3 regions of the Metabacillus herbersteinensis genome follow, and region 2 is predicted to be linked to each of the others. Evidence: a T-box and tRNA genes for the amino acid it is inferred to sense, from the RefSeq annotation. Region 2 holds a T-box; the other regions hold tRNA genes.
What was found. The T-box of region 2 lies ahead of glyQ (glycine--tRNA ligase subunit alpha). A T-box ahead of a tRNA ligase gene usually reads a tRNA of that ligase, here a tRNA-Gly.
Positions count from the first base shown of each region.

Region 1: it encodes a tRNA-Gly, which carries the amino acid that the T-box ahead of glyQ (glycine--tRNA ligase subunit alpha) is inferred to sense. The anticodon was not compared.
Region 3: it encodes a tRNA-Gly, which carries the amino acid that the T-box ahead of glyQ (glycine--tRNA ligase subunit alpha) is inferred to sense. The anticodon was not compared.

Region 1 covers NZ_JBHLVO010000008.1:157,632-167,219, reverse strand. The annotation lists tRNA gene ACFFIX_RS12215 (tRNA-Asp) at 85-160, shown strand; tRNA gene ACFFIX_RS12210 (tRNA-Phe) at 349-424, shown strand; tRNA gene ACFFIX_RS12205 (tRNA-Thr) at 439-511, shown strand; tRNA gene ACFFIX_RS12200 (tRNA-Tyr) at 527-610, shown strand; tRNA gene ACFFIX_RS12195 (tRNA-Trp) at 625-698, shown strand; tRNA gene ACFFIX_RS12190 (tRNA-His) at 713-788, shown strand; tRNA gene ACFFIX_RS12185 (tRNA-Gln) at 955-1,029, shown strand; tRNA gene ACFFIX_RS12180 (tRNA-Gly) at 1,093-1,167, shown strand; tRNA gene ACFFIX_RS12175 (tRNA-Cys) at 1,178-1,251, shown strand; tRNA gene ACFFIX_RS12170 (tRNA-Leu) at 1,300-1,388, shown strand; tRNA gene ACFFIX_RS12165 (tRNA-Leu) at 1,399-1,479, shown strand; tRNA gene ACFFIX_RS12160 (tRNA-Gly) at 1,599-1,672, shown strand; gene ACFFIX_RS12155 (B3/B4 domain-containing protein) at 1,738-2,403, opposite strand; gene queG (tRNA epoxyqueuosine(34) reductase QueG) at 2,481-3,617, shown strand; gene ACFFIX_RS12145 (amidase domain-containing protein) at 3,939-4,826, shown strand; gene trmL (tRNA (uridine(34)/cytosine(34)/5-carboxymethylaminomethyluridine(34)-2'-O)-methyltransferase TrmL) at 4,871-5,344, shown strand; gene ACFFIX_RS12135 (ATP-dependent protease PrkA) at 5,748-7,643, shown strand; gene ACFFIX_RS12130 (hypothetical protein) at 7,740-7,904, shown strand; gene yhbH (sporulation protein YhbH) at 8,157-9,326, shown strand; gene ACFFIX_RS12120 (LacI family DNA-binding transcriptional regulator) at 9,498-9,588, shown strand, end outside.
Region 2 covers NZ_JBHLVO010000001.1:193,369-202,956, forward strand. The annotation lists gene ACFFIX_RS01015 (pyruvate, water dikinase regulatory protein) at 1-63, opposite strand, end outside; gene ccpN (transcriptional regulator CcpN) at 88-726, opposite strand; gene glyS (glycine--tRNA ligase subunit beta) at 950-3,013, opposite strand; gene glyQ (glycine--tRNA ligase subunit alpha) at 3,006-3,899, opposite strand; T-box leader at 4,052-4,223, opposite strand; gene recO (DNA repair protein RecO) at 4,275-5,030, opposite strand; gene ACFFIX_RS01040 (YqzL family protein) at 5,063-5,206, opposite strand; gene era (GTPase Era) at 5,351-6,262, opposite strand; gene ACFFIX_RS01050 (cytidine deaminase) at 6,255-6,653, opposite strand; gene ACFFIX_RS01055 (diacylglycerol kinase family protein) at 6,772-7,146, opposite strand; gene ybeY (rRNA maturation RNase YbeY) at 7,121-7,600, opposite strand; gene ACFFIX_RS01065 (HD family phosphohydrolase) at 7,597-9,588, opposite strand, start outside.
Region 3 covers NZ_JBHLVO010000028.1:340-9,927, reverse strand. The annotation lists gene ACFFIX_RS21845 (glucose-1-phosphate adenylyltransferase) at 1-660, opposite strand, end outside; gene glgB (1,4-alpha-glucan branching enzyme) at 611-2,542, opposite strand; gene ACFFIX_RS21835 (ABC transporter ATP-binding protein) at 3,015-4,082, opposite strand; gene ACFFIX_RS21830 (ABC transporter permease) at 4,069-5,811, opposite strand; gene ACFFIX_RS21825 (ABC transporter substrate-binding protein) at 5,838-6,905, opposite strand; tRNA gene ACFFIX_RS21820 (tRNA-Glu) at 7,461-7,532, opposite strand; tRNA gene ACFFIX_RS21815 (tRNA-Ser) at 7,550-7,640, opposite strand; tRNA gene ACFFIX_RS21810 (tRNA-Asn) at 7,648-7,722, opposite strand; tRNA gene ACFFIX_RS21805 (tRNA-Ile) at 7,752-7,828, opposite strand; tRNA gene ACFFIX_RS21800 (tRNA-Gly) at 7,832-7,905, opposite strand; tRNA gene ACFFIX_RS21795 (tRNA-His) at 7,924-7,996, opposite strand; tRNA gene ACFFIX_RS21790 (tRNA-Phe) at 8,033-8,105, opposite strand; tRNA gene ACFFIX_RS21785 (tRNA-Asp) at 8,262-8,337, opposite strand; tRNA gene ACFFIX_RS21780 (tRNA-Met) at 8,352-8,428, opposite strand; tRNA gene ACFFIX_RS21775 (tRNA-Ser) at 8,508-8,600, opposite strand; tRNA gene ACFFIX_RS21770 (tRNA-Ile) at 8,619-8,695, opposite strand; tRNA gene ACFFIX_RS21765 (tRNA-Met) at 8,703-8,779, opposite strand; tRNA gene ACFFIX_RS21760 (tRNA-Ala) at 8,807-8,882, opposite strand; tRNA gene ACFFIX_RS21755 (tRNA-Pro) at 8,899-8,975, opposite strand; tRNA gene ACFFIX_RS21750 (tRNA-Arg) at 8,979-9,055, opposite strand; tRNA gene ACFFIX_RS21745 (tRNA-Leu) at 9,073-9,161, opposite strand; tRNA gene ACFFIX_RS21740 (tRNA-Gly) at 9,173-9,244, opposite strand; tRNA gene ACFFIX_RS21735 (tRNA-Leu) at 9,268-9,353, opposite strand; tRNA gene ACFFIX_RS21730 (tRNA-Lys) at 9,361-9,436, opposite strand.

The sequences.
Region 1 (9,588 bases), on a different contig from region 2:
AGTGAAGACCGGAGCGTACGTTGTTTGTACGAGGATCTGAATGAGTGAAGCTGACGAAGAGATCGAAGCTTATCGTAAATTTACGGTTCCGTGGTGTAGCGGTTAACATGCCTGCTTGTCACGCAGGAGATCGCGGGTTCGATTCCCGTCGGGACCGCCATATTTTTTTATTTAGAAACTAAATTACGATTTATAAAAATGGCTCAGTAGCTCAGTCGGTAGAGCACGTTCGAGTAAGCTACAAAGCAAAGCATCAGCGCACAAATTGAGCTGCTACTTGGTTAAGCTCCCTGAAATTTGGGCGAAGGTTTCAAGTTTAAAACAAAGTATTATTCGATTTTAATAAATGGCTCAGTAGCTCAGTCGGTAGAGCAAAGGACTGAAAATCCTTGTGTCGGCGGTTCGATTCCGTCCTGAGCCACCATTTAATATTATTAAGCCGGTGTAGCTCAACTGGTAGAGCAACTGACTTGTAATCAGTAGGTTGGGGGTTCAAGTCCTCTTGCCGGCACTGTTTTATTAATATGGAGGGGTAGCGAAGTGGCTAAACGCGGCGGACTGTAAATCCGCTCCTTCGGGTTCGGCAGTTCGAATCTGCCCCCCTCCACCATCTATATATAACATAGGGGCATAGTTTAAAGGTAGAACAGAGGTCTCCAAAACCTCCAGTGTGGGTTCGATTCCTACTGCCCCTGCCAATATAAATTTCGTGGCGGTTGTGGCGAAGTGGTTAACGCACCTGATTGTGGTTCAGGCATTCGTGGGTTCGATTCCCATCAGTCGCCCCATTTTTAATTTCTAGTATTAACATCTTGATTCATTTCTGATTAAGCATGAGGGATTAAACTCAATTACTATAATGATATTAGGTTTTACTAAGATATCACGTCTACTTAGTAGTCGACGATTATTCATGAAGCATACTCAGGAAGTTTTTTCTTGAAGCTTATTCATTGGGCTATAGCCAAGCGGTAAGGCATCGCACTTTGACTGCGACATGCGTTGGTTCAAATCCAGCTAGCCCAGCCAATCTTTTTTTAGAAACAATTTTGCCTTAATAGCATAGGCTAGAGTATAATATAATTAAATGATGCGGAAGTAGTTCAGTGGTAGAACACCACCTTGCCAAGGTGGGGGTCGCGAGTTCGAACCTCGTCTTCCGCTCCATTTTCTAGTTGGCGGCATAGCCAAGTGGTAAGGCAGAGGTCTGCAAAACCTTTATCCCCGGTTCAAATCCGGGTGTCGCCTCCAATTCATTTATTGAATTGTTATCTAGAAATGCTTTTTTTATACCTCTTAGCCGGGGTGGCGGAACTGGCAGACGCACAGGACTTAAAATCCTGCGGTAGGTGACTACCGTACCGGTTCGATTCCGGTCCTCGGCACCATATGTATTAGGCCAGTGTGGCGGAATTGGCAGACGCGCACGACTCAAAATCGTGTTCCTTTGGAGTGTCGGTTCGATCCCGACCACTGGTATTAAAATGACAGGATATCCCTGTTTTTATTTTTGTTACTTGTTCGACAAATTTCGCTATTTTTTTCAAAGTATTGATTCTTAACGTAGACCTTGGTATAATACAAAACAACCAATATATGCGGGTGTAGTTTAGTGGTAAAACCTCAGCCTTCCAAGCTGATGATGAGGGTTCGATTCCCTTCACCCGCTCCATACATACTATTATCAACGCAGTGTTTCGTTTCTTAGTAAAACGGGGCATTGCGTTATTTATTTTTTTATTCGATAACTTTATATGTTGCTTCACCACCATGTATTTGAAGAAACATTTTTGTTAAGGATGCTAATAAATCCTTCGCATCTTCACTGTTCATAGAAGGTCGAAGGTATACTAGATGAAGTGCGTCCTTGGTATCGAAGTTAACGGATGTTCTCTTAGAATCAACGTATGGACTTCCGAAAGCTCCTATAGAGTCTTTTGAGAGAATCTTGTTTTCAAAATTAACTTCGCGTTCATTTACGGCCAAGTATGTATCAGATTCAGTTCCAATTGTTATTAAGATATTACCTTTGAGTAAGTTATAATCATAGATGCCTAATGGAATTTGATATTGTAGAGATAAGAAATTATTCAAGTCAACAGCTGAGTGCATACTACTAATATACTGTTGTTTTTGAACGCGGCGAAGCAATGCTTCATTGGAAGGGCGGTATCTAGCAGGATCAGCCCCAACCAGCTTAAATGAATTTCGCCATTCTTTAACACTTGGAATATCTGTAACATTTTTTTCAGCATATTCAAAAAATAAGGATTCTTGAAATAGTCTGAGGCGACCTTGTAACATTTGAGGTGAGTGAGACACTTCTATATTTTCGTATAAAATTGCACCTATTTTAAAGTTGTCAATCTTCTGTTTGAGACCTGAATCTATATTAATTTCCATAAATTTAACCCTCCAAATACTATTTTATTTATCTTACCATATATTTTAGAGGGCCTTTAAAGAAGGGGGCTTTGGGAGTGGACTATTATCAACTTAAGGAAGAGATTATTCAATATAGTAAAGAAATTGGTATTGATAAAATTGGGTTTGCAAGTGCATCTGTTTTTGATGAATTAAAACAGCGATTAACTGTACAGCAGGGACTAGGATATCAATCAGGTTTTGAAGAGTCGGATCTCGAAAAACGTTCTAATCCTGACTTGTTATTACCGAAAGCAAGGTCCATTATTTCGATTGCCTTAGCCTATCCTTCTAAAATGAAAGCTGCACCAAAAAGCACCAAAGCTGATCGTAGAGGAATATTTTGTAGAGCTTCTTGGGGACAAGATTATCATGTTGTGTTAAGAGATCGCTTGTCAAAGCTAGAATCCTATATAAAGGAAAAGGTGCCAGAAGTTAAAATTAAATCTATGGTCGATACAGGAGAGCTATCTGACCGTGCTGTTGCACAGAGAGCAGGCATAGGCTGGAGTGGTAAAAACTGTGCGATTATTACACCCGAGTTTGGTTCATATGTTTATCTGGGCGAAATCATTACGAATCTACCACTTTTACCTGACAAGCCATTGGAAGATCAATGTGGAAGCTGTAATAAATGTGTAGACGTCTGTCCAACTGGGGCTCTAGTACAAGGTGGGCAGCTTGACTCTTCTAAATGTATTGCTTTTTTGACGCAAACAAAAGGGTTTCTACCAGAACAGTATCGCGCTAAACTTGGAAACAGACTATACGGTTGTGACACTTGTCAAACTGTTTGTCCCGAAAATAAAGGGAAAGATTTTCACTTTCATGAAGAAATGGAACCCGATCCTGAGATTGCAAAGCCGAAGCTTAAACCCCTTTTAACGATGAGTAATCGAGAGTTCAAAGAGAAGTTTGGTCATGTTTCAGGCTCTTGGAGAGGAAAAAAACCGATCCAACGTAATGCAATCATTGCTCTTGCACACTTTAAAGATACAACAGCGATCCCCGATTTAATTAAACTATTGCATACAGATCCAAGACCAGTGATTAGAGGAACAGCTGGATGGGCTATCGGGAAGATTGGAGAACTAGAAGCAAGCGATGAATTACAGAAAGCTTTTGCAAACGAGTTAGATCATGATGCCAAACTAGAAATAGAAAAAGGGATAGAGCTATTAGAAAGAAGATAGTAACGCTAGGGATGATACTATAGTCATCCTTTTTTTATACTCAGAATTTATATATTTAAAGAGTAAGTGTGCGTTTTTACATCAGATTCAGCGCCTAGCCCCGACGCACAGGACGTGCTAGTGCAGTCATGGCGATTGACGTCGCGTTCCCTGCCTGCCTCGAGGTCATAAGTCAATTATAAATTGAAGGCAAAGAACACCTTCTGTTTATAATCGCCTTATGCTATGCCTAAGGCTGTTCAAGGCGCTTGCGCTTTTGTTCATATCCTCTCCATACAAACATATTGTGTACTATTAAACAATTGGTGGTGGAGGGAAATGATGAAAAAGCTGCTAACCGAATTAAATGAAGAGAAACTTCAAATGCTTATTAATAAAAAAAGGATACCGATGAGTCGAAACAACGAAGATTATCAGGCCCTTGAACGAAAGGTACACATAAATGAGGAAAGAAACATTGAGGTTGTTAAAGGAAATACTAAAATCTCAATAAAAGAAGCAAAAGAAGTCGGGAAGAAACTAACAGATGTGTTTTATACATGTCATTACAAGTGGCTAAATAAACAAAACGATATTTTTTTCATTGAAGAAAGAATTGAGAAGAGAAAAGCAAGAATCTATAAAAACAATCTTGTTGAGGATGAGGAAACAGAGAATACAAAAATGTTTAGTGATGAACAAATCTATGAGGAGAAAGAGGAAAGATCGTCTTTTTATTATGATCGACTGGCAGCTGTTCAATACGCAGAAAGATGGTGGAATAGCCATAACTCAAAGTATAAGAATTTCGGTGATAATTGCACCAACTTTATTTCACAATGTTTGCATGCAGGTAATGCTTCTATGAGGGGCTATCCGAATCGATCAAGCGGCTGGTGGATGCAGAGTAACGATTGGAGTTATAGTTGGACTGTCGCAAATTCAATGAGATTATTTCTTGGCTCTTCAAAAACCGGATTACGTGCAAAGGAAGTTTCTACTGCAGAGGAACTAATGCCAGGAGATGTAATTTGCTTAGATTTTCAAGGTGACGGCAGATACGATCACACGACGATTGTAGTGGCGAAGGATCAGAATAATATGCCACTGGTTAATGCGCAATCCTATAATAGCAGGATGCGCTATTGGTCCTACGAAGACTCGACAGCATATACACCTAATATTAAATACAAGTTTTATCACATTGTTGATGATACAACAAAGAAATAACAGTGGTATAATAGTTGCTAGTGAAAAATTACGAGGTGAGAAAAGTGGCAATACATGTTGTTTTATATCAACCACAAATTCCTTCAAATACGGGAAATATTGCACGAACTTGTGCTGCAACTAATACAACACTCCATTTAATCCGGCCTTTAGGCTTTTCTACAGATGATAAAATGTTAAAGCGTGCAGGCTTAGATTATTGGGAACATGTAAAAGTTGTATATTATGATTCAATTGATGATTTTTTTGAAAAAAACAGTGGAGCAGAGTTCTTTTACTTATCAAAATTTGGGACAAAAACCTTTACTAGTTTTGACTATAGTGAACCAGATAAGGATTATTACTTTTTATTTGGTCGTGAGACAACTGGTTTACCCAAAGACATTATTCACAACAATTCAGACAGATGCCTACGCCTACCAATGACAGAGAATGTACGTTCACTTAATTTATCAAACACAGCAGCTATTCTTATTTATGAAGCCTTGCGACAACAACAATATCCAGGCTTACAATAAAAAACGACCTCAACTTTTTAGTTGAGGTCGTTTTTTATATTATTTTTTCACACTAGGCTTGTCATCATATCCAGCAGTGAAAATGGCTGTTATAAATGCTAAAGAAACGCCTAAAATTAAAATAAACCTCATGAATAGTCCTCCTCTGCTACTTAATACTATTCTGTTAAGAATTTTTTTCTATAGTAAAGGGTTTATGTATATCATAACCCTTTTATCGCTGATTACATTATAACTCAATATAAAATAAGAGTGAATGTATATCCTCTAATTTTTAAAAATTTATCTCTTCATTTCGAGGTTTTGTCAAAAAGCTTTTACATTAAAAAAGAATGTTAGCGGACATCCATGCATAAAGTGTATTAACCATGCACAAGTATCACCAAAGATGAGGGAGGTCCTTATGGATATCTTAAAGAAAATTGAAATGTACAGAGAAGATGAACAGCGACTGAAGTGGGAGGGAACCTTCAGAGAGTATTTAGAAATTATAAAAGAAAAGCCTTGGGTTGCCCAATCAGCTCATTCACGGGTTTACAATATGATTAAAGATTCAGGAATTGAAGAAATAGAAGGAAAAAGAAAATATAAGTTCTTTGATCATCAATTATTTGGGTTAGAAGATGCGTTAGAACGATTAGTTGAAGAGTACTTCCATCCAGCTGCAAAAAGGCTTGATGTTCGCAAGCGAATTCTCCTTTTAATGGGACCTGTAAGTGGTGGTAAGTCAACGCTTGTTACAATTCTAAAACGGGGTTTAGAGAACTACACTTTATCAGAAAGAGGGGCCGTTTTTGCGATTAAAGGATGTCCTATGCATGAAGACCCATTACATTTAATTCCGATCCACCTTCGAGAGGATTTTTTCAAAGAGTACGGTATTCGTATTGAAGGAAATCTGTCACCTTTAAATTTGATGAGACTCGAGCAGGAGTATGGCGGTCGAATTGAAGATGTACTAGTGGAACGAATTTTTCTTTCTGAAGATAAGCGTGTTGGTATTGGTACATTTAGTCCCTCTGATCCAAAATCACAGGACATTGCTGATTTGACTGGTAGCATCGACTTCTCAACGATTGCAGAGTTCGGTTCTGAATCGGATCCAAGAGCGTACCGTTTTGATGGTGAGTTAAACAAAGCAAATCGTGGGATGATGGAATTTCAGGAAATGCTAAAATGCGATGAAAAGTTTTTATGGCACTTACTTTCATTAACGCAAGAAGGGAACTTCAAGGCTGGAAGATTTGCCTTGATTTCTGCAGATGAATTAATTGTTGCCCATACAAATGAAACTGAGTATCGCTCGTTTATTTCTAATAAAAAGAATGAAGCGCTTCATTCTCGTATTATTGTAATGCCTGTTCCTTACAATTTAAGAGTTACTGAGGAAGAAAGGATTTACGATAAAATGATTAATGAAAGTGATGTATCAGATGTTCATATTGCACCACATACATTAAAGGTTGCTGCAATGTTTACGATCTTAACTCGCTTAAAAGAGCCAAAACGCGGTGACATTGATCTTGTGAAAAAAATGCGTCTATATGATGGTGAAAGTGTTGAAGGGTTCAATCCAATTGATGTGAATGAATTAAGGAAGGAATACAATGATGAGGGCATGAGCGGAATTGATCCGCGTTATGTAATAAACCGAATTTCCTCAACCATCATTCGAAAAGAAATCCCATCGATTAATGCACTAGACGTTCTTAGAGCGTTAAAAGAAGGATTAAACCAACATGCATCAATTTCAAATGAAGACCGTGAGCGATATTTAAACTTCATTTCTGTAGCCAGAAAACAGTATGATGACATTGCGAAAAAAGAAGTACAGAAAGCGTTCGTTTATTCGTATGAAGAGTCTGCTAAAACGTTAATGGATAATTATTTAGATAATGTTGAAGCGTATTGCAATAAAAATAAGCTTCGTGATCTTTTAACAGGTGAAGAAATGAGTCCGGATGAAAAGCTAATGCGTTCAATTGAAGAGCAAATAGGCATCTCTGAAAATGCAAAAAAAGCTTTTCGAGAGGAAATCTTGATTCGTATTTCTGCTTATGCTCGTAAGGGAAAACGCTTCGATTATAACTCGCATGAACGCTTACGTGAAGCGATACAAAAGAAGTTGTTTGCTGACCTAAAGGATGTTGTTAAGATTACGACATCATCTAAAACCCCAGATGAACAGCATTTGAAGAAAATAAATGATGTAGTTGCACGTTTAATTGATGATCACGGATATAACTCAACATCTGCGAACGATTTGCTTCGTTATGTAGGAAGTTTATTAAATAGATAGACTTAAGTCAGAGCGTCAGACTAAACTGACGCTCTTTAGGTTTGTATGTAGATAGAAAAGGGAAATGGTAAAAAAGGGATAAGGAGATGATCTTAAGTGAAACCCGAAAAGAACCAACCAGACAATACAATGATTCGCAACATGAAGGATCTTGTTAAACACTCAAAGGTAATGGAACATATGAAGACCAATCAAGAAGTAGAGAAGAGTGGGAAAAGTCCTGACCCACAGCAACATAGCCAAGAAAAGTCTCCACGCTAAATAATGCGTAGAGGCTTTCTTTTTCAATATCTTTTGTAATATATAGTATAAATTGGGAACTTGTCTTATTTTTGTTTTAAGAGCCTAATTATCGAAATTTTTTGTCAATAAACAGAATCTATCGCATAGGATAAAGTAATCCAAAGAAATAGAAGATACAAATGTCTTAATTTTATTCATCCACGTTAGTGTATGCTTATTAGTTGTAAATTGTGAAATGTTTTTTTAAAAAAAGTTTGGAGGGGGTAGAAAATGTCTGAGGAAAATCAGCACAGCTTTGTCATTTCAAACGAAGATTGGTCCCTCCACCGCAAAGGCCATGATGATCAAGTGCGCCATCAAGAAAAGGTGCAAGAGGCGATTAGGAACAATCTTCCAGATTTAATCACAGAAGAAAGCATTATTATGTCGAATGGAAAAGATGTTGTGAAGATTCCGATTCGCTCACTAGATGAATATAAAATTCGCTATAATTATGATAAAAACAAACATGTTGGCCAAGGGGATGGAGAAAGTAGTGTAGGAGACGTTGTTGCAAGAGATGGTTCACCAGGAGAGAAAGGACCAGGCAAAGGTCAAGGTGCGGGTGATCAAGCTGGTGAGGACTATTATGAAGCCGAAGTATCCATGATGGAATTGGAAGAAGCGTTGTTCCGTGAACTGGAACTCCCAAATCTGCAGCAAAAAGAAAGAGACGAGATTGTTATTGAAGACATTGAGTTTAATGATATTAGACGAACTGGCTTAATGGGTAATATTGATAAAAAAAGAACGATGTTATCAGCGTATAAACGCAATGCAATGACAGGCGCCCCAAGTTTTCATCCGATTTATCCTGAAGATTTAAAGTTCAAAACATGGAATGAAATTGTTAAACCCGAATCTAAGGCTGTCGTCATAGCGATGATGGATACAAGTGGTTCGATGGGTATATGGGAAAAATATATGGCCAGGAGCTTTTTCTTTTGGATGACAAGATTCTTGCGAACAAAATATGAAACCGTAGAGATTGAATTTATTGCACACCATACCGAAGCAAAAATTGTTACAGAAGAAGATTTCTTTTCAAAGGGAGAAAGTGGAGGTACCATTTGCTCATCGGCATATCGAAAAGCGCTTGAAGTAATTGATGAGAAGTATCATCCCTCTAGGTTTAATATTTACCCTTTCCATTTCTCAGATGGAGATAACCTCACTTCAGACAATGCTCGCTGTGTAAAACTTGTTGGAGAGCTCATGAAGGTCTCAAATATGTTTGGTTACGGTGAAGTAAATCAGTACAATCGTCACTCAACGCTAATGTCCGCATACAAAAATATCAATGATGAAAAGTTCCGCCATTATATCCTCAAACAAAAAGTCGATGTATTCCAAGCGATGAAGAGTTTCTTTAGGCAAGAAGAGAAGCAAATGTATGCTTGAAGTTATAGTCCAGCTAATAAGCTGGGCTATATTTATGTTTAAATAAACGTTTGTTTAAGACTAAGTAAGTAAACGTTTTCGTAAATTTAAAATAAACTATTGACTAATTCATTAAACCCTAGTTATAATGAAAGCGTAAACAAAAAGTAAACGTTTACTCGAGGAGATCATATGACACCAACTATCAAAGATGTTGCAAAAAAAGCGAATGTCTCAATTGCAACCGTATCTCGAATCTTAAATAATAAACCTGGTTTTACAC
Region 2 (9,588 bases):
TACGACTAGTTCGGCTGTTTCTCCTATTGAGTCTGAAACGACATAAATAATACGGTAACTCATCCCAATCCCCCATTTCTTATTAACCTAGATAATATCATTTTCTGCAAGGTTGACCAAGATTTTTGTTATGTTTGTTTTCGTTATTCTCCCTAAAACTTCATATCCTTTTTCCGTATCATTTACAACGGGCAAGGCATCAATTTGTTTCTCAATAAGAGAAATGGCCACATCTAGAATATAGTCTTCTTTGTGACAAATTGTAATGTTTGGCATCCTCGTCATAATGATGTTAACTGGGATTGCAGTAAGCTCTTGCTTCCCAATACTAGCTCGGAGCAAGTCTTTACGCGAAAGTACTCCCACTAAAAGAGAAGATTCGTCCACTACAAAGAGTGTTCCAACATCCTCTAAAAACATTGTGCAGATTGCATCGTAAACAGAAACATTTACATTTACAACTATTGGAATCGACTGATAATCTTTCACTTTTAGTTTTTTTAGTTTATCTGTTAGCATCTGTGCACCTGTTTTGCCTGTATAAAAGTACCCCACACGTGGTCTGGCATCTAAATAGCCGGACATCGTTAAAATAGCTAGATCAGGCCGCAGGGTAGCTCTTGTCAAGTTCAGTTGGTCAGCGATATGTTCACCCGTTATCGGACCGTTGTCCTTAACAATTTGAAGAATATGTTCTTGCCGTTTATTTAGTTCGATTGTACTCACCACCTTTGAGTTAAATTATTATCCTTCTACCATCCGTGTTGATTCTATAAATGTTATTCCATTAATTTTTTAAAATAAATAGGTTATACTATATAGAAATATTATATACTATTTAAGCTATTTGAAAAGTGATTTGTTTTAGGATAACACTAATTGTTGTGTTAGTATCAACACTTATAATTAAGAAAAAACGATTGCTTGTAATCAGCAATCGTTTTTTTATTTATTTTACAATCATAACATTGAATTTTGCAAAGTTTTGAATTAGGCTTGAAAGCTTTACCATTTGTGCTAAGCGGTTGGCTTTAACCTCAGGGTTATCCGCCATAATCATTGTATGATCAAAATACGAGTTAATGCTTTCTTTTAATGAAAATAGCACCTGCAATATCTCTTCTTCTTTTCTCTCACTAGATAAAGCTGTGATTCTGTCATTTGCTTTAATGTATTGATTGTAAAGTGGTTTTTCCTCATTATTCTCAAAAAGTTCTGGGTTAATGTCAAGATCCTTACCTTTAGTCGCAATGTTTAGAACGCGAGAAAGTGCCTCAACTGTTTCTTTAAACCCTTCTTGTTTTGAAGCTTTTTCCAAAACCTTCGCACGCTCGATTAGTGAGGTGATCTCATGGTTAGTTGAACTTAAAATAGCATCAATGATATCGTACCGAATATTATATTCTGCTAAAACATATTTAAGTCGTAATGTGAAGAATGTAAGTAAGTCTGCTTTAACTTTCTCAGTGTTTTCAGTTTGATAAAAACTTAACGACATGTTGATTAAAGTAGGTAGCGCAATTTTCCATTCTTTTGTTGCAAGAATTTGCACAATACCACTCGCTTGTCTTCTAAGGGCATAAGGATCTTGAGAGCCTATTGGAATCATCCCAATTGAGAAAAAGCCTGCTATTGTATCAAGTTTATCTGCAAGAGCTACAACAGCTCCTATGTTTGAAGACGGTGCAGGGTCTTCAGCATGGCGCGGCATATAGTGTTCATTGATCGCTACAGCAATAGCTTCCTTCACTCCACTTAATCGTGCGTATTTCTCTCCAATTTTCCCTTGTAGTTCTGGAAATTCATAGACCATATGTGTAACTAAATCAAATTTACAAATACTTGCTGCACGCCCAATGTCTTGCTTTATAGCTTCTGAAAAGTTTAGTTGGCTTGCGATGACATCCGCAAGCTTTGTTACTCGTTTCACTTTTTCACCAAGTGTTCCAAGCTCTTCATGAAAAACAATTTTATCAAGCTTTTGAATTGCTGAATCAATATTAAGCTTCAAATCTTCTTTATAAAAGAAGTTTGCATCTGACAATCGTGCCCGTAGAACTTTTTCATTTCCTTTTGCAACATTTTCAAGATGTTTATGATCTCCGTTTCGAATCGTAATGAAGAAAGGTAGCAATTCTCCGTCTTGATTTCGAACAGGAAAATACCGTTGATGCTCTTTCATCGTTGTAACTAAAACTTCATCTGGTAGAGAGAGGTATTCTTCTTCAAATTTCCCAAATAATGCAGTTGGATATTCAACAAGATTGTTAACCTCTTCCAAGAGTTCTTCGTCAACGATTATCGACCAACCCTGTTCTTCTTCTAAGTGATTTAACTGAGAGCGGATCGCTTCTTTGCGCTTTACAGGATCCACGATAACGTATTCTTTTAATAAAGAATCTTCATAAGCCGTTGGAGTTTGGAGATCAATTGATTCACCTAAAAAACGATGACCTCTACTCGATTTATTTGTCTCCACATTCGTAATCTGAAAAGGAATTACTTCGTTTCCAAACAAAGCAACAAGCCATTTTATTGGTCGAATATAGCGCATTTCCTGGTTGCCCCAACGCATATTTTTAGGGAAGTTCAAGCTTGTTATTATCGTTTTGATATCTTCTAAAAGTTCCTTCGTTTCTTTCCCTTTTGTAAACTTCTGAATATGAACATATTCAATACCGCTGATTTCTTTAAAATAAATATCATCAACAGACGCTCCTTGGCCTCTTGTAAATCCAATTGCAGCTTTAGACCAGTTCCCCTCAGAATCAATGGCTATTTTACGAGCAGGACCTTTAGCTTCTTCTTCAATGTCTGCTTGCTTTGTATCAACATCACGAATAAGAACAGCAAGCCTCCTTGGCGTTGAATAGGCTTGCACCGCACTAAAAGAAATTTGTTGTTGTTGTAACCACTTCGTCATTTTTTCAGATAATTGATTCATTGCATCTGTCACAAATCGTGCTGGGATTTCTTCTAAGCCAATTTCAACTAATAAATCCTGTTTATTCATGGTGATCACCCACCTTTTCTTTTTGTAGCATTGGAAAACCTAATTTTTCTCGTTCGTTATAATACGTTTTCGCCACTTTTCTAGCCAAGTTTCGAACACGACCAATATAGCCTGTGCGTTCGGTAACTGAAATCGCACCTCTTGCATCAAGCAGGTTAAAGGTGTGAGAGCATTTTAGTACATAATCATAAGCTGGGTGAACGAGTCCTTCATCCATTTGACGATGCGCTTCTTTCTCGTAAATAGCAAATAGGTTAAAAAGCATGTCTGGATCGGACGTTTCAAATGTATATTTAGAATGTTCATACTCTGGCATAAGAAAAATATCACGAACCGTATATCCTTCTGTCCATTCTAAATCAAAGACATTTTCTTTATCTTGAATATAAGATGCAAGCCTTTCAATTCCATATGTAATTTCAGCAGATACAGGCTTACATTCTAAACCACCAACTTGCTGGAAATAGGTAAATTGCGTAATCTCCATTCCATCTAGCCACACTTCCCAGCCAAGACCTGCACAGCCTAGCGAAGGATTCTCCCAGTTATCCTCAACAAAACGAATGTCGTGCTTTAATGGATCAATTCCAAGTGCACGTAAAGAATCTAAATAAAACTCTTGAATGTTATCAGGTGAAGGCTTCATAATCACTTGAAATTGGTGATGCTGATACAAACGATTCGGGTTCTCTCCGTACCGTCCATCAGCAGGACGTCTGGAAGGTTCTACATACGCAACCTTCCAAGGCTCAGGGCCGATACTTCTTAAAAATGTATAGGGACTCATCGTTCCAGCACCTTTTTCAGTATCATACGCTTGCATTAAAATACACCCATGCTCTGACCAATGCTTCTGCAAAGTTAAAATCATATTTTGAATATTCACTACAGACACCTCCGGATTCGTTTAAAAACTGTTATCAAAATTGTCTTTCTAACTAAAAATATCACGCGAGATCGTTCCGAACGAAGCTGACGCAGAAATCCGCAGCTCATCTTTTCCCAAAACAAAAACTCTCGTCCCTATGTCAAATACGACATAGGGACGAGAGTTTCCCGCGGTTCCACCCTAATTGCTAATATGTAACCATTAGCCACTTTATAACTTCAGCTCAGGAGTGCCTTTCCTCACAAATCCCCTTAGCTTTCACCATCCTAAGGTCGCTTTCATTTTACAATTGTAAGTACTTTTCTCCGTCAAAGCTAGTATGTTCATTTGTACTTTGAATGGTAATCTAATTCTGTTTTGATGTCAACAGTTCTAGGTTAGCTTCCCTTTTAAATTATCTAATTGTGATAAAAAACGCTTTGATTTTAAGGTTAATCCAGAAAATTCATCATAGTAAGCATCTATCACTTTTTTCAACTCTTTTTTTGTCTCCTCTTTTACAGAAATTTGACCGAGACGATTTAAATCGAAATAATAAAATAGTCGTAAAAGCTTCACTGTTGTAGGAGAGATATGAAGGCGATATGAATCACGTTCAAAGCAACGGTGACAAATGAATCCACCTTCACGAATTGAAAAATCGAAGGTTCCATCTGTGCTTCCACAAACTGTACAACCATTAAGTTGAGGATGCAGCCCTAAAACGTTTAACATTTTCATCTCAAAAATATGAATTAAAATGTCTGGATCTACTTCTTCATTAAGCAGGAAAAGGGTTTGCTTCAGGAACTCAAATAAAAAAGGGTTTCTTTCAAAGTTTTCGGTACTTTTGTCTAAAAGTTCAGCTATGTAAGAAGCATATGCAGTAAGAAAAATATCTTCTCTAATCTTTCTCATTGAATCAATTGTTTCACCTTGCTGCAAGGTTCCTAATCCTTTTGATTTTTGAAACATGAAAGTCCCATAAGTAAAAAGTTGAGTCGAAGACGAGAGGCGACTACTAGGTTTCTTAGCGCCCCTCGCCATGACTCCGACTTTCCCAAGTTCCCGAGTATATATAGTAATGATTTTATTGGTTTCACCATAATCTGTTCCACGGATTACAATTCCTTCACATTTTTGAAGCAAAGTTTCTCACCATCCGAAAGGGACCAGTAAGATCACGAAATTGGAAAATCCACCTCTGCTAGTTCATCATCCCCAGAATCGGGTCCACCATCATTCTCTTTTTCTAACTCTTTGAAAAGAAGATACGTATCAATGCTACCTGTTTGCGAAAAGACCTTCCAGGTAAAATCCAACATATAAACCCCACCTTTCCGTCGTTTAGACTAGCAAGCTTTATTTTATCCAATTTCACTACTGTTATCTTGACCCTTTGATCTCTAATTCATGTTACACAATTATTGCTAACCCTTTGATGAATAGTAATCATAATTATAGATTTCTTAGTATTCATCATCACTAAATCCATAGTCACGCAGCTGAGACATTTTGTTACGCCAATCTTTTTGAACCTTAACCCAAAGCTCAAGATAGACCTTCGAACCTAGTAAGGCTTCTATATCCAATCGAGCTCTCTGACCAACTTCCTTGAGCATCTTTCCTTGTTTTCCAATAATAATCCCCTTTTGTGAATCACGTTCTATCACGATTGTTGCCCCAACATGAACGGATTGATTATGTTCACGTCGTTCAATTGTTTCAATAACAACCGCAACCGAATGAGGAATTTCCTCTCTAGTCAAGTGAAGAACTTTTTCACGAATCAACTCAGCAATTATAAATCGTTCTGGATGATCTGTTACTTGATCAGCTGGGTAATATTGAGGGCCTTGCGGTAAAAGTTTTTCTATTTGAGCAAGCAAGGTATCAACATTATTACCCTGCAGAGCTGATATCGGAATAATCTCCTGAAAAGGATGCAAATCTTTGTATTTAACAATTAGCGGGAAAATATCATCGGGGTGGAGTCGATCAATTTTATTAATAATTAGAAATACAGGTGTTTTTGTTTCCTTTAATCGTTCGATAATAAATTCATCGCCACCGCCATATCCTTCTTCTGCATTAATCATAAACAGAATGAGATCTACTTCTTTTAACGTATTTTGAGCTACTTTCATCATAAAGTCTCCAAGCTTGTGCTTAGGCTTATGAATCCCTGGGGTATCGATAAAAATGATTTGTGAATCATTTGTTGTGTAAACACCTTGAATTTTGTTTCGCGTTGTTTGTGGTTTGTCACTCATAATCGCGATTTTTTGTCCAATTACTCGATTAATAAATGTTGATTTTCCTACGTTTGGGCGTCCAATAATTGAAACGAATCCAGATCTGTGTGTTATTTCATTATTCATATAAGTCCTCCGGTGAAAAAGCTCCTGGTAGTAGTTCATCCATTGTTAATTCTTTAACATCCCCATTAAGGTTTGTTAAGATGATTTTCATATCTGAGGGACAAAGCTCTGATATGACTTGTCGACATGCACCACATGGTGGCACAGGGCGAACTGTATCAGCGACAACTGCAATCGCTGTGTATTTTGTATCTCCTTCAGAATAAGCTTTGAACAGAGCCGTTCGCTCCGCACAGTTGCACATACTGTAGGCAGCATTTTCAATATTGCAACCTCTATATATTTTACCATCTTTTGTTAGTAATGCGGCGCCCACTTTGAATTTTGAGTAAGGAACATAAGCAAATTCTCTTGCTGCTTTCGCTTCTTCGATGAGTTGTTCAGTTTTCACTTGATTTCTTCCCTTCTATCACACGAATGACATTCATTCTAGTTTTAACTTTACCTAAAAATCGTTAACTTTTCACGTATTCATGGAAATTGTAATCTAATTGTAAGAATTTTCAGTATTATATTAACTTTGGTATAAAGATGATTAATCCTATTATAACGGATAATAACGCATATACCAAAACAGCTCCAGCAGCTGCATCCTTTGCAGCTTTTGCAAGTGGGTGATAGTCTTTTGTTATTAGGTCAACTGCACGCTCGAGCGCAGTATTCATCAGTTCCAGTGATAGCATTCCTCCTATTAAAAAAAGAAGAATGATCCATTCTATTCTAGATAAAGAAAGAATGGAGCCAGAAAGTAAAATAATCAATGATATGAAAAGATGGATCTGAAAATTACGCTCATGTTTAACTGTTCGAATAATTCCGTTCCACGCGAATAAAAAACTTTTTGAAAACCGCTTCCATTCAGACTGATGGTCGTTTAAGCCCATAGTGGTCCAATAGTTCCTTTTGCTTATTAAACATGATTTCTTCATCTGCTTTTGTTTCATGATCATAGCCAAGAAGATGAAGAAATCCATGAACAGCTAAAAACCCAAGTTCTCTTATAAACGTATGACCATATTCTTCAGCCTGTTCCTTCGCGCGAGGAATTGATATGATAATATCCCCCAATACTTGGGGCATGTCCACTCCGATAACTTCAATTTCCCCTTCACCCATTTCTTCTAGAGCAAAGGATATAACGTCAGTAGGTTGATCTTTCCCTCGATAGTCACGATTCACTTCCTGAATACGTTCGTTCGAAACAAAGGTTACTGATATTTCTGCATTTTGTGTGACACTTTCAAGTTCTGCAGCAAGTTGTAAGACCTCTTCTATGATTTTAAGTTGATCGTCCTGCAGTTCTTCCGTTTCATCAATAGAATCAATTATTAACCTCATGCTTGTTTCACCTTCTGTTTTTTTGTAAGTTCTGGATATTCAATTCGCGAGTGAAAAATACCTTTTAGTGTTTCACAAAATGACATCGCGATTGTATCAAGTTCCTTTAATGTTATATCACATTCATTTAGCTGATGATCCTGAAGACGCTCGGAAATGATTGAGCGAACCAACTTTTCAATTTTATCAGGAGTTGGATTTGACATCGATCGCACGGCAGCCTCTACACTATCTGCAATGGAGATAATGGCAATTTCCTTTGTTTGAGGCTTCGGTCCTGGGTATCTAAATTCTTCTTCATAAATCGAATCATTTGTTTGCTTTGCTTTATGAAAAAAATATTTAAGTAAGGAAGTTCCGTGATGCTGTTCTGCAATATCGACAAATTCAATAGGCATTTTATGCTTTCTCAACATATCTGCTCCATCTGTTGCATGAGAGATGATGATATTTTTACTCAATTGTGCTGATAGCTTGTTATGTGGATTTTCAATATTCATTTGATTTTCAATAAAATACTGTGGTCTCTTGGTTTTCCCTATGTCATGATAGTAAGCCCCTACCCTTGCTAACAAGCCATTTGCTCCAATCGCTTCACATGCTGACTCTGAAAGATTCGCTACCATAACACTGTGATGGTAAGTGCCAGGTGTTTCTGTAAGGATTTTTCGAAGCAAAGGATGATTAGGATTGGAAAGCTCTATTAACTTCATAGTCGATAGTATTCCAAAACCTGTTTCAAAAAACGGCATAAAGCCTATTGTTAGCACGGAAGATACTAGACCTGAAACACATGCCATAACAAAATAAGAGCCTATTTCCAAGTTTGAATACGTTCCATTTCGTATTAGCATAATGGCGGTAATGACTAAAACATTCATAAAAGCAACAAACAATCCTGCTTGTAAAATTTTCGAGCGTAGATTATGCTCACCTAAAAAGAGTAACCCTGCTAAACATCCAAATAAAAAATAAATTCCTAATGCGAAATTAAAACTCCCCGTCACACCTTCATTGAAAATAATACTTCCACACACAGCAAGGATCATGCTAGTAAGAATTGCAAGTCGCTCACTAATTAGAAGCTTTATTAACATCGCTCCCATTGCTACTGGCACAATATAGCCAATATGTGTGTAATCAATTCTTTGAAATAAGCTGACAATTTTCATTAGCAACAGAGTAATTGAGAAGATTAGGCAATAGAGAAGTAACACATTGTTTCTCTTACGATCATTTTGTTCTTGTTGTTCAAAATAATAAACAACACCTATTACAATCAAAACGATTAGTAATCCAAGACCTATGAAGGGCTTGAAGGATTGTTGATTATCTAGTAATCCTACAAGACCTAACTTACGATAGACTTCCCTGTTAATCAGTTCATCTTCTTCAACAATGATCTGGCCTTGCTTTAACTGTACCTCTTTCACACCATCGATTGCTTGTTGTCTTTTTAATTCGGTCTCTTCTAAATTAAAGACATAGTTCGGAACAATTGCAAAACGACCAAGCTCGGTCGAAGCGCGAAGGATATCACTTCGAAGTGAAGAATATTCTAGTTCTTCTTCAACTTGATCCTTTGCCACAGATAATTGGATGATCGGAATTTCCTTGCTCATTACATTATTTACTGCAGTTACAACCGAGTCTTTCGCGAGTGTTAATTCTTCACTAGTTGTACTAACAAGTGGTAAATAGACGTCTTTGGAAATTTTGTCGTTAATTGCAGGCGTCAACTTTTCTTTAAGTCGTGTCACTTTTTCTTCTGGTGTAATGGTTTTTCCTTCTTCTTTACTATCTTCTTCAGGAAGTGAAACATTCTCTGTTTCCCGAATCACTTCAAGCATTGCATCGAAAATTGAAGAAACTAAGTCGACTTGTTTTTCTGATATATCTCTTTTTAACGTATATTGATCTTCAACAGAATTGTATGCCTCTTGTTGCTTAATTTCAGTCTCTACTTTGTCTTCTACCGTTGTAGGAGC
Region 3 (9,588 bases), on a different contig from region 2:
ACCAAAATCATGGCTTGACTCTGGATTTCGATCATCCATTTCTAAGTACTCTTTTAAAATAGAGTATTTAAAAATATAAATCCCCATTGATGCTAAGTTGTTCTTTGGAAATTCAGGCTTTTCTTGAAACTCAGTGACTTCCATTTTTTCATTTGTATTCATAATTCCAAAACGACTTGCTTCATCCCAAGGAACTTCAATAACCGAAATTGAAACATCTGCTTCTTTTTCAATATGGTATTCTAGCATCTTTGAGTAATCCATTTTATAGATGTGATCTCCTGATAAAATGAGGACATACTCAGGCTCATATTGTTTTAAGTAGTTCATATTTTGATAGATAGCACTTGCTGTTCCTTTATACCACTTGACTTCTGATGACTCCACATAAGGGGGAAGTACCGTCACTCCACCGTTTTTACGATCTAAATCCCATGCACTACCTATCCCAATATAGGAATTTAAAACAAGCGGTTGGTACTGTGTTAGCACGCCTACTGTATCAATACTTGAATTTGTACAGTTACTTAATGTGAAGTCAATAATTCTATATTTACCACCAAATGGGACTGCCGGCTTTGCTAAACTCTTTGTTAAAGAACTTAAGCGACTACCCTTTCCTCCTGCTAGAAGCATTGCGACGCACTGTTTTTTGACCATCTTTTTTAATCTCCCCTCTTTTTTTAACTGCTCGTAGAATTGTGATTCCGTAAGGTGGAATTGTCATAGAAAGGTGATAAGGTCTTCCGTGAAATTCCCCCTCAATTGCTTTTATTGCTCGTTTGTTGGTTTGTTCAGATCCACCGTATACTTCTAAATCGCTGTTTAAAATTTCAACATATTCAGTTTGGAGTGGTACTCCTACTTTATAATCGTGATAGACAACTGGCTTGAAATTACAAACTACGATTAAAATATCATTCGGCTTACTACCTTTTCGCATATATGAAAAGATGCTCTGGTCGGTATTATTTGCATCGATCCACTCAAAGCCCTCAGCTTCGTGATCTAATTCAAAAAGAGGACGCTGCTTTTTATATAAATTCAATAATTCCTTAAAATAAACTCTTACCTTTTGATGCATTTCAAATTCTTCTAAATTCCAATCAAGCTGTTCTAAATCTTTCCATTCATCGAATTGCCCGAACTCTCCACCCATAAATAAAAGTTTTTTACCAGGGTGTGTAAGCATGTAGCCATATAAGAGTCGGAGCTGTGCAAACTTTTGCCAATAATCTCCTGGCATCTTATTTAAAAGTGACTTTTTCCCATGTACAACTTCATCATGAGACAGTGGCAGGATAAAATTTTCTGTATAGGCATATAACAGAGAAAATGTCACATTATGATGCAGATGACCTCGTTGTTCAGGTGGTGCTTCCATGTATTTAAGCATGTCATTCATCCAGCCCATATTCCATTTATAGTTAAACCCTAGTCCTCCGGATGATGTAGGGGCTGTCACCATTGGCCAATCAGTTGAGTCTTCTGCGATCATGAGAAGATTCGGATCATGAGAAAAGACAGCTTCATTTAATTTTTTCAAAAATGAAACCGCATATGGATTTTCAACTAATTCACCGGAATTCGGCCAATACAACATATTTGCAACTGCATCAACTCTAAAACCATCAATATGAAAGTTTTCAATCCAAAACAACGCATTAGAGATTAAGAAACTATGTACCTCAGGCTTTCCTAAATCAAAATTTGCCGTTCCCCAAATTTCATTTTCCCGATCGTTATATTTTGGATATTCAAAGGTTGGTTCCCCATCAAACATATACAGACCATGTGCATCCTTACAAAAATGTCCTGGAACCCAGTCCAAAATGACACCAATATTATGTTGATGACATTGATCAATAAAATTCATCAAGTCTTGTGGTTTGCCATATCGACTTGTTGCTGAAAAATAACCAGTACCTTGATAACCCCAAGATCGATCATAAGGATGTTCAATTACGGGGAGTAACTCAATATGGGTAAACCCGTGGTCGAGAACATATGGTATTAGCTGCTCAGCCAACTCTTCGTACGTTAATAACTCGTCATCTGCTTTCTTTTTCCAAGTACCAAGATGAACCTCATAAATAAACATTTGTCGATCGTACGCTTCTTTTTGTCGCTTCGCACGCTGCCATTTCTGGTCATTCCACTGATAGCCACTAAGATCATAAACGACTGAAGCAGTGTTCGGACGTACTTCTGAATGAAAAGCATATGGATCAGCTTTCAGAATTCGGTCACCATTACTCGTCAAAATTTCATACTTATACAATTCACCAGACAATACTTGAGGGATAAAAAGTGACCAAATTCCCTCACTGTTTACTGAATTCATCTCATGTTCTACTCCACACCAATTGTTAAAGTTTCCAACAACACTTACCTTCATAGCATGTGGGGCCCATAAGCAAAACTGTGTTCCATGTACCCCCTCTTGTTCAATAATGTGCGCTCCAAAAAAATCATAGCTTTTAAATAATGTACCTTCATGGAAAAGATGGATCTCAAAATCTTTAAGACAAGTGAGTGTCATGGAATTCACCCTTTCTCTTTTTCTATATATGCTTTAAATTCAAAGAATAAAATGAAATACCTTCTATGGAAGCGTTTCCAACAAACGACAAAAAAACACAAATTAGATGGAAAATGAAAAATGTTATTCTTTTAAAGTTAAATTGAGTTTTAGGTAGTTAAGATTTGGAATTCCCCACATAAACTTCAAAGAAAATAGCTACAAATACTGGAGATTTAGTAGGTTAATTTAGGTATGGGTATAGACCAAATGAATTATACTTAATCAAATAGAGATATTATTTGTTTTTCAAGTTGTTATTTTAGGAAAATAATAATTTCGACTTTTTGTAGAATTATGTAGAAAAGTTTGTTTATTAAAAAAAGGGGAAGTTTTTTTAAAAAAACCTCCTATTAAGTATAGAAGGTTTTCTTCGACATGTATTTATTGGTCAGACAATTGTTTGGGCGAACTGTTTTAGTGCTCCTCTTAATTAGTAAGACAAAGCTGGTCTTGTTACATTTGCATTTATACTTAGAGAAATCGCATCCCCCGGCTTAAAGCGTTTAGTGAATACGGAGGAGTAGACGTTAAGAGTTTGATCATTCATAAGTATACTATAATGTATCTCATTTCCCTGGAATTGAGCAAAATGAACTTTTCCCTTCATTCCTATCTTTTGAGGTTCATCCAATATCCATTGTTCTGGTCTTACAGGATATAAATTCTGATCTTTAAGTTCCTCTGAAATTCCAATGTCCGGCCAACTAATGAGTGGAAATCCTGTTGGAACAAATGAATCTTTAGTGACCCAATTTCCCTTCAGTAGATTGCTTTTTCCCACAAAGGTGGAAACGAAAACAGTCTTTGGCTTTGTATAAATATTTTCTGGAGTTTCTACCTGTTCGATCTCACCTTTATTCATAACAACTATCCGATCCGCCATTGCTAGTGCCTCTCCTTGATCATGTGTTACATAAGCAATCGTTGTGCCTAGATGACGGTGAATCCCCTGTATCTCCTTCCTCATCTCCATTCTTAATTCAGCATCCAATGCACTAAGCGGTTCATCCATAAGCAGTAAAGCTGGACGAGGTACAATCGCTCTTGCTAAAGCAACACGCTGTTTTTGTCCACCTGAAAGCTCGGATGGATACCTGTTCTTTAAATGATTAAGTCCTACCATTTCTAATGCATCTTTAACTCGAACAGCCTGTTCTTGCTTATCTCTTATTTTTCCATAACGATGATGCTTAAGTGGAAAGAATATATGCTCCTCTACCGTCATATGAGGCCAAAGAGCAAAAGATTGAAACACCATACTAATATTCCTTTTTTCTGGTGGGACGATACTGTTCACATTAGCAACAACCTCTTCATTAAAAATAATATTCCCGGAAGTGGGTTTCATAAATCCTGCCAAAAGCTTTAGCAACGTTGTTTTACCGCAACCAGAAGGACCTAATATAGCAACAAATTCTTTTTCATATAATTCAAGATTGAGATTTTTTAGGGCAGTATAGTTCCCAAATTGCTTGCTTATATCTTTAATTTTTATCATCGTTGTTCACCACCTGCTTTTTCCATACTTTTTCTACTATTATAAAAAGAATACCTAAAACCACAATCGTTAGCACAATCATGCTCGAGAACGCTGTAGAATATGTACTATATCCAGCCTGTTCAAAGTTAAAAATGACAACACCGATTGTTTCTGATCCACTTGACCATAAAAGACTGGACACCGTTAATTCTGTTAAGGCAGTTAAGAAAACAAGTAACGCTCCTCCCATAATACCAGGCAAAAGTATTGGAAGAAGGATTTTTTTCCACTTCGTGAACCATCCTGCACCCGAAGTTAAAGCAGCCTCCTCCATTGAAGGATCAATTTGTGAGAATGCTGTTAAACTACCCCGCATTTGAAGAACAGTAAATCTCGTAATATAAGCAATTAGTAAGATCCAAACAGTTCCATATACACCTGGTTTCCATCCCGGGATAGGCTCGAGCCACATTAAAATAATAGCTAGAGCAAAAACTGTACCTGGAAGAGCATAAGGAATTGTAACAATGATCTCTGTTATTCGAACAAAAAATGATGGATGTTTAAAACGCAAATAGGCAATACCTGTCCCTAGTAAAAGGCAGCAAACCAATGTAGTCAGAGCCAATATAACACTATTTGTCACAGCAGACATTGTCTTAGCATCTTCGAATAACAAGTATTGATAGTTTTTAAGAGTGAGATTTTCCCATGTAAGTGACAAACCATATGCCTTAATAAAAGACGTTGCTGCCATAGAAAGAAAAGGAATAAGGCTTGTAAGAAGCAGGAAACACCAGAGAAGTACTTCAACTACTGTACTCCAGCCCCTAGAGAGATAATACCTTGGCTCCATGTCTCTGTATGATGTTTCACTGACGTTGCTCTTTCTAACCATAAACCACTGGACAATAGTGCCGGACAATGCAATCATACCAAGAAGAGCGGATAAAACCGCTGCCTTCGCAAATGCACTTGGACCATATCCTATTACCTGCTCGTATATATATGTACTTAATACTCGAATATTTGCTGGGATTCCGAGAAACGCCGGAATTCCAAAATTATCAAGGTTTGATAAAAAAGCAAGAAGACCGCCTCCTGCAATCCCTGGCAACGCCATTGGCAAAACAACTTTATTAGTGATTGTCCAATTAGATGCACCAGCTACACCAGCGGCATGTTTCAATTCACGTGGAATCCTTCTGAAAACCTCTAAACTCAACAAATAAACTAGAGGATAGTGTGACAACCCTAAAATAAAAATAATACCCTCTATGCTATACAAATTAAACACAGATTCTTCTAAAGAGAGCAATGCAGAAATTGGTCCATTTCGTCCCAAAAACTGAACCCATGCTAGAGTGGTTATATAAGAAGGAATGATAAAGGGCATAAAGATAAATAGTTGGATCCACTTCTTCCCTCGCAAATTCAAATATGCTATTATCCAGGCAAGGCCTACTCCCAAAAATAATGCGATTACCGTACTAAACAATGTTATCCAAAGGGTATTCTGAACCGTTTTCCAAGTTGCTTTCTCTGTTAGTACTTCTTGATATAGAGTAAGGCTAATGGTTCCTTCCGGGAACAGACTCAGCCACATCAAACGGCAAATAGGTAATAAAAAAATAAATACAATAAGCACAAAACCTAGTATTCCCCACCAACTCTTGAAGATAGAAGAAAAGGAAAACGAGTAAATGGCTCTCGTTTTCCTTAATGGACTCTGGTATGGTGAATTCATTTCCCCACTCCCTTTTAAGTTCCAAATTACTGACTAACTGTTTTTTCAAACTGCTTTTTATCATCTTCTCTCGATTTATATAACTCTTGGATGTCTGAGGAAATGACCTTCATCTCATCAATTGTTTTTAATCCTTCTGGAGCTTCTACTCCGCTTCGAATCGGTGTATAGCCAAGCTCAACAGCAAGCTTCTGGCCTTCTTCTGATAGTACAAAGTCAACAAAAGCCTTAGCAGCTGCTTCGTTTTGAGTTACTTTCATGATACCAATTGGCTCCGTAATAACTGGTACACCTTCTTCAGGATAGACTAGTTCGACCGGAGATCCTTCCGCTTTTGCACGTGCGACGATAAAATCAACGACCATTCCAAAATCTTTTTCCCCACTAGCAACACCTTTAAGAACGTCTCCATTCCCTTTTGTTACTGTTACTTCGTTTGAACTGATTTTTTCATAAAAATCCCAACCAAAATCATCTTGGCGTGTAAGAACTCCTAAGTTATAAGCTGCCGCTCCTGAATATAATGGACTTGGCATGATGATTTTTCCTATTGCCTCTTCTGAAATTAACGCATTCCAACTCGTAGGCATTTCAGCGACATTCTCAGTGTTAACTGCTAAAGCAGTAGCCATAACTTTTGTGCCATAGTATGTACCATCCGAATCAATTAATTCCGTTGGAATTTCGCTTGCCTCAGGTGATTTGTAAGACAACAACAAATCCTCTTCCTTCAAACTTTCAAATGTAACAGCATCTGCTACTAAGAGTACATCAGCCTGAATATCACCAGCTAATTGCTCTGCGTTAATTTTCGAAATAACTTCTTCTGTACCCGAACGAAATGTTTCAACTTTTACCTCAGGATATTCTTCCTGAAAGCCTTCTACTAATTTAGCAGCATCAGCATCTGGCTGTGATGTATAAAAATTTAGCGTTCCTTCTACCACTGAACCAATTTCCTTGGCTTCGCTTGTATTATTGGTAGCAGTTGACCCCTCACTTCCTTGATTATTTGAAGAAGTTGAATTGTTACTGCAAGCACTTGCCAAAATCATCAAAATTCCCAAAAATAAACTTAAACTCCATTTATGCATTGAATTTTCCTCCTTTAATGATTTTTGGTTCATAAAGATTCTTAAACGAACATTTGGTTTTTTGCACTCCTTTCCACAAAATTTTAATATGTACTTGGATTGTTGTACCTTAAGCATAAGAAACCATTGTTAACGGGGTGTAAAGGAGAGTTATAGATATTGAAAATTTTTTGTAAATATTAATTTTTCAAATACACCGTACCTTTAAAACATTGCTTTTAAAACAATTAAGAGAAGGCTTTAACAAGTACAAAAAAAGACAGCCCCCTTTGACTAGGAGACTGCCTGTTCACATTATTTAAATAAGCACTGTTTATATGTTGAGGTTTAGAATATGGAATTAAAAGAACAAAAGCGCGGGCGACTTGGTCAGCCCCGACAAGCATAAGGCGATTCTAAATAGAAGGCGTTCTTTGCCTTCAATTTAGAATTGACTTATGACCTCGAGGGGCTAGGCGCTCGAGCTGGATGCAGAAACGTTATCCACAGTTCAAGAATTTTATAATTTCCTTAACAAAGAAAAAGACGTTGCATTATGCAACGTCTTTTAAAAGATGACCCATACGGGATTCGAACCCGTGTTACCGCCGTGAAAGGGCGGTGTCTTAACCGCTTGACCAATGGGCCATATATATATTATTATCTGGCGGAGAAGGAGGGATTTGAACCCTCGCGCCGCTTACACGACCTACACCCTTAGCAGGGGCGCCTCTTCAGCCACTTGAGTACTTCCCCAGATATATGGCTCCGCAGGCAGGACTCGAACCTGCGACCGATCGGTTAACAGCCGATAGCTCTACCACTGAGCTACTGCGGAATAAAAACATAAACTTTTTTTCTAAGAGATGGTGGGCCTGAATGGACTCGAACCATCGACCTCACGCTTATCAGGCGTGCGCTCTAACCAGCTGAGCTACAGGCCCATTTGGAGCGGGTGAAGGGAATCGAACCCTCATCATCAGCTTGGAAGGCTGAGGTTTTACCACTAAACTACACCCGCATTTATTTAGTTAAAAAGGGCGACTGATGGGAATCGAACCCACGAATGCCTGAACCACAATCAGGTGCGTTAACCACTTCGCCACAACCGCCACAGTAAAAATGCTTAAAATTTTCGAAAGAAAAGGTGGCTCAGGACGGAATCGAACCGCCGACACAAGGATTTTCAGTCCTTTGCTCTACCGACTGAGCTACTGAGCCATAAGTTTTCGGCTTCCGCTAAGCTTCAAATCTCTTCGTCAGCTCCTTCACTTACATCCTCACGTATTAATATACGCTCCGGTGTTCACTCAGTCACTTCCTCGACCATTTCGCTTATCGAAACCCTTATCTAGGGTACAATTTTCTAATTTGATATGGCGGTCCCGACGGGAATCGAACCCGCGATCTCCTGCGTGACAGGCAGGCATGTTAACCGCTACACCACGGAACCGTAAAATTTATGATTGGTTGCGGGGGCAGGATTTGAACCTGCGACCTTCGGGTTATGAGCCCGACGAGCTACCGAACTGCTCCACCCCGCGATAATAATAATTATTAATGGTTTTCTATGCTCTTTGTATTTACTTATTAAAATCCGTACTGCTTCTAGGATGATAAAAGTGGAGGAGGAAGAGGGATTCGAACCCCCGCGGGGTTTGACACCCCTGTCGGTTTTCAAGACCGATCCCTTCAGCCAGACTTGGGTATTCCTCCGTTGGTATTACAGATAAATGGTGGACCTTGTAGGACTCGAACCTACGACCGGACGGTTATGAGCCGTCTGCTCTAACCAGCTGAGCTAAAGGTCCCTTAATTTGGTAGCGGCGGAGGGAGTCGAACCCACGACCTCACGGGTATGAACCGTACGCTCTAGCCAGCTGAGCTACACCGCCAAATTAGGATGATATTTAAAACACATATGGTGGAGCCTAGCGGGATCGAACCGCTGACCTCCTGCGTGCAAGGCAGGCGCTCTCCCAGCTGAGCTAAGGCCCCAAATTGTAAAAGAAAATGGTCGGGAAGACAGGATTCGAACCTGCGACCCCTTGGTCCCAAACCAAGTGCTCTACCAAGCTGAGCTACTTCCCGTTATGGCGCGCCCGAGAGGAGTCGAACCCCTAACCTTTTGATCCGTAGTCAAACGCTCTATCCAATTGAGCTACGGGCGCATATTAAAAAATTAAGATGGTGCCGAGGACCGGAATCGAACCGGTACGGTAGTCACCTACCGCAGGATTTTAAGTCCTGTGCGTCTGCCAGTTCCGCCACCCCGGCAACATATTAAGAGCGGAAGACGAGGTTCGAACTCGCGACCCCCACCTTGGCAAGGTGGTGTTCTACCACTGAACTACTTCCGCATATGCTGACAAAAAAATTTATATGGTGCGGGTGAAGGGACTCGAACCCCCACGTCACAAGGACACTAGATCCTAAGTCTAGCGCGTCTGCCAATTCCGCCACACCCGCATATAAATGGTGAGCCATGAAGGATTCGAACCTTCGACCCTCTGATTAAAAGTCAGATGCTCTACCAACTGAGCTAATGGCTCATCTTAAAAGTATGAAAAAGATGAAAGTTTTTGTAGTTGTTTCTCGACGTCCAAGTCTCAGAAAGGTTATGCAAGAAGCAGCTCGATTTGTACGCTGTAGTAACGCTTCGTAGCTTACTCGATCGTGCTCTACCAACTGAGCTAATGGCTCA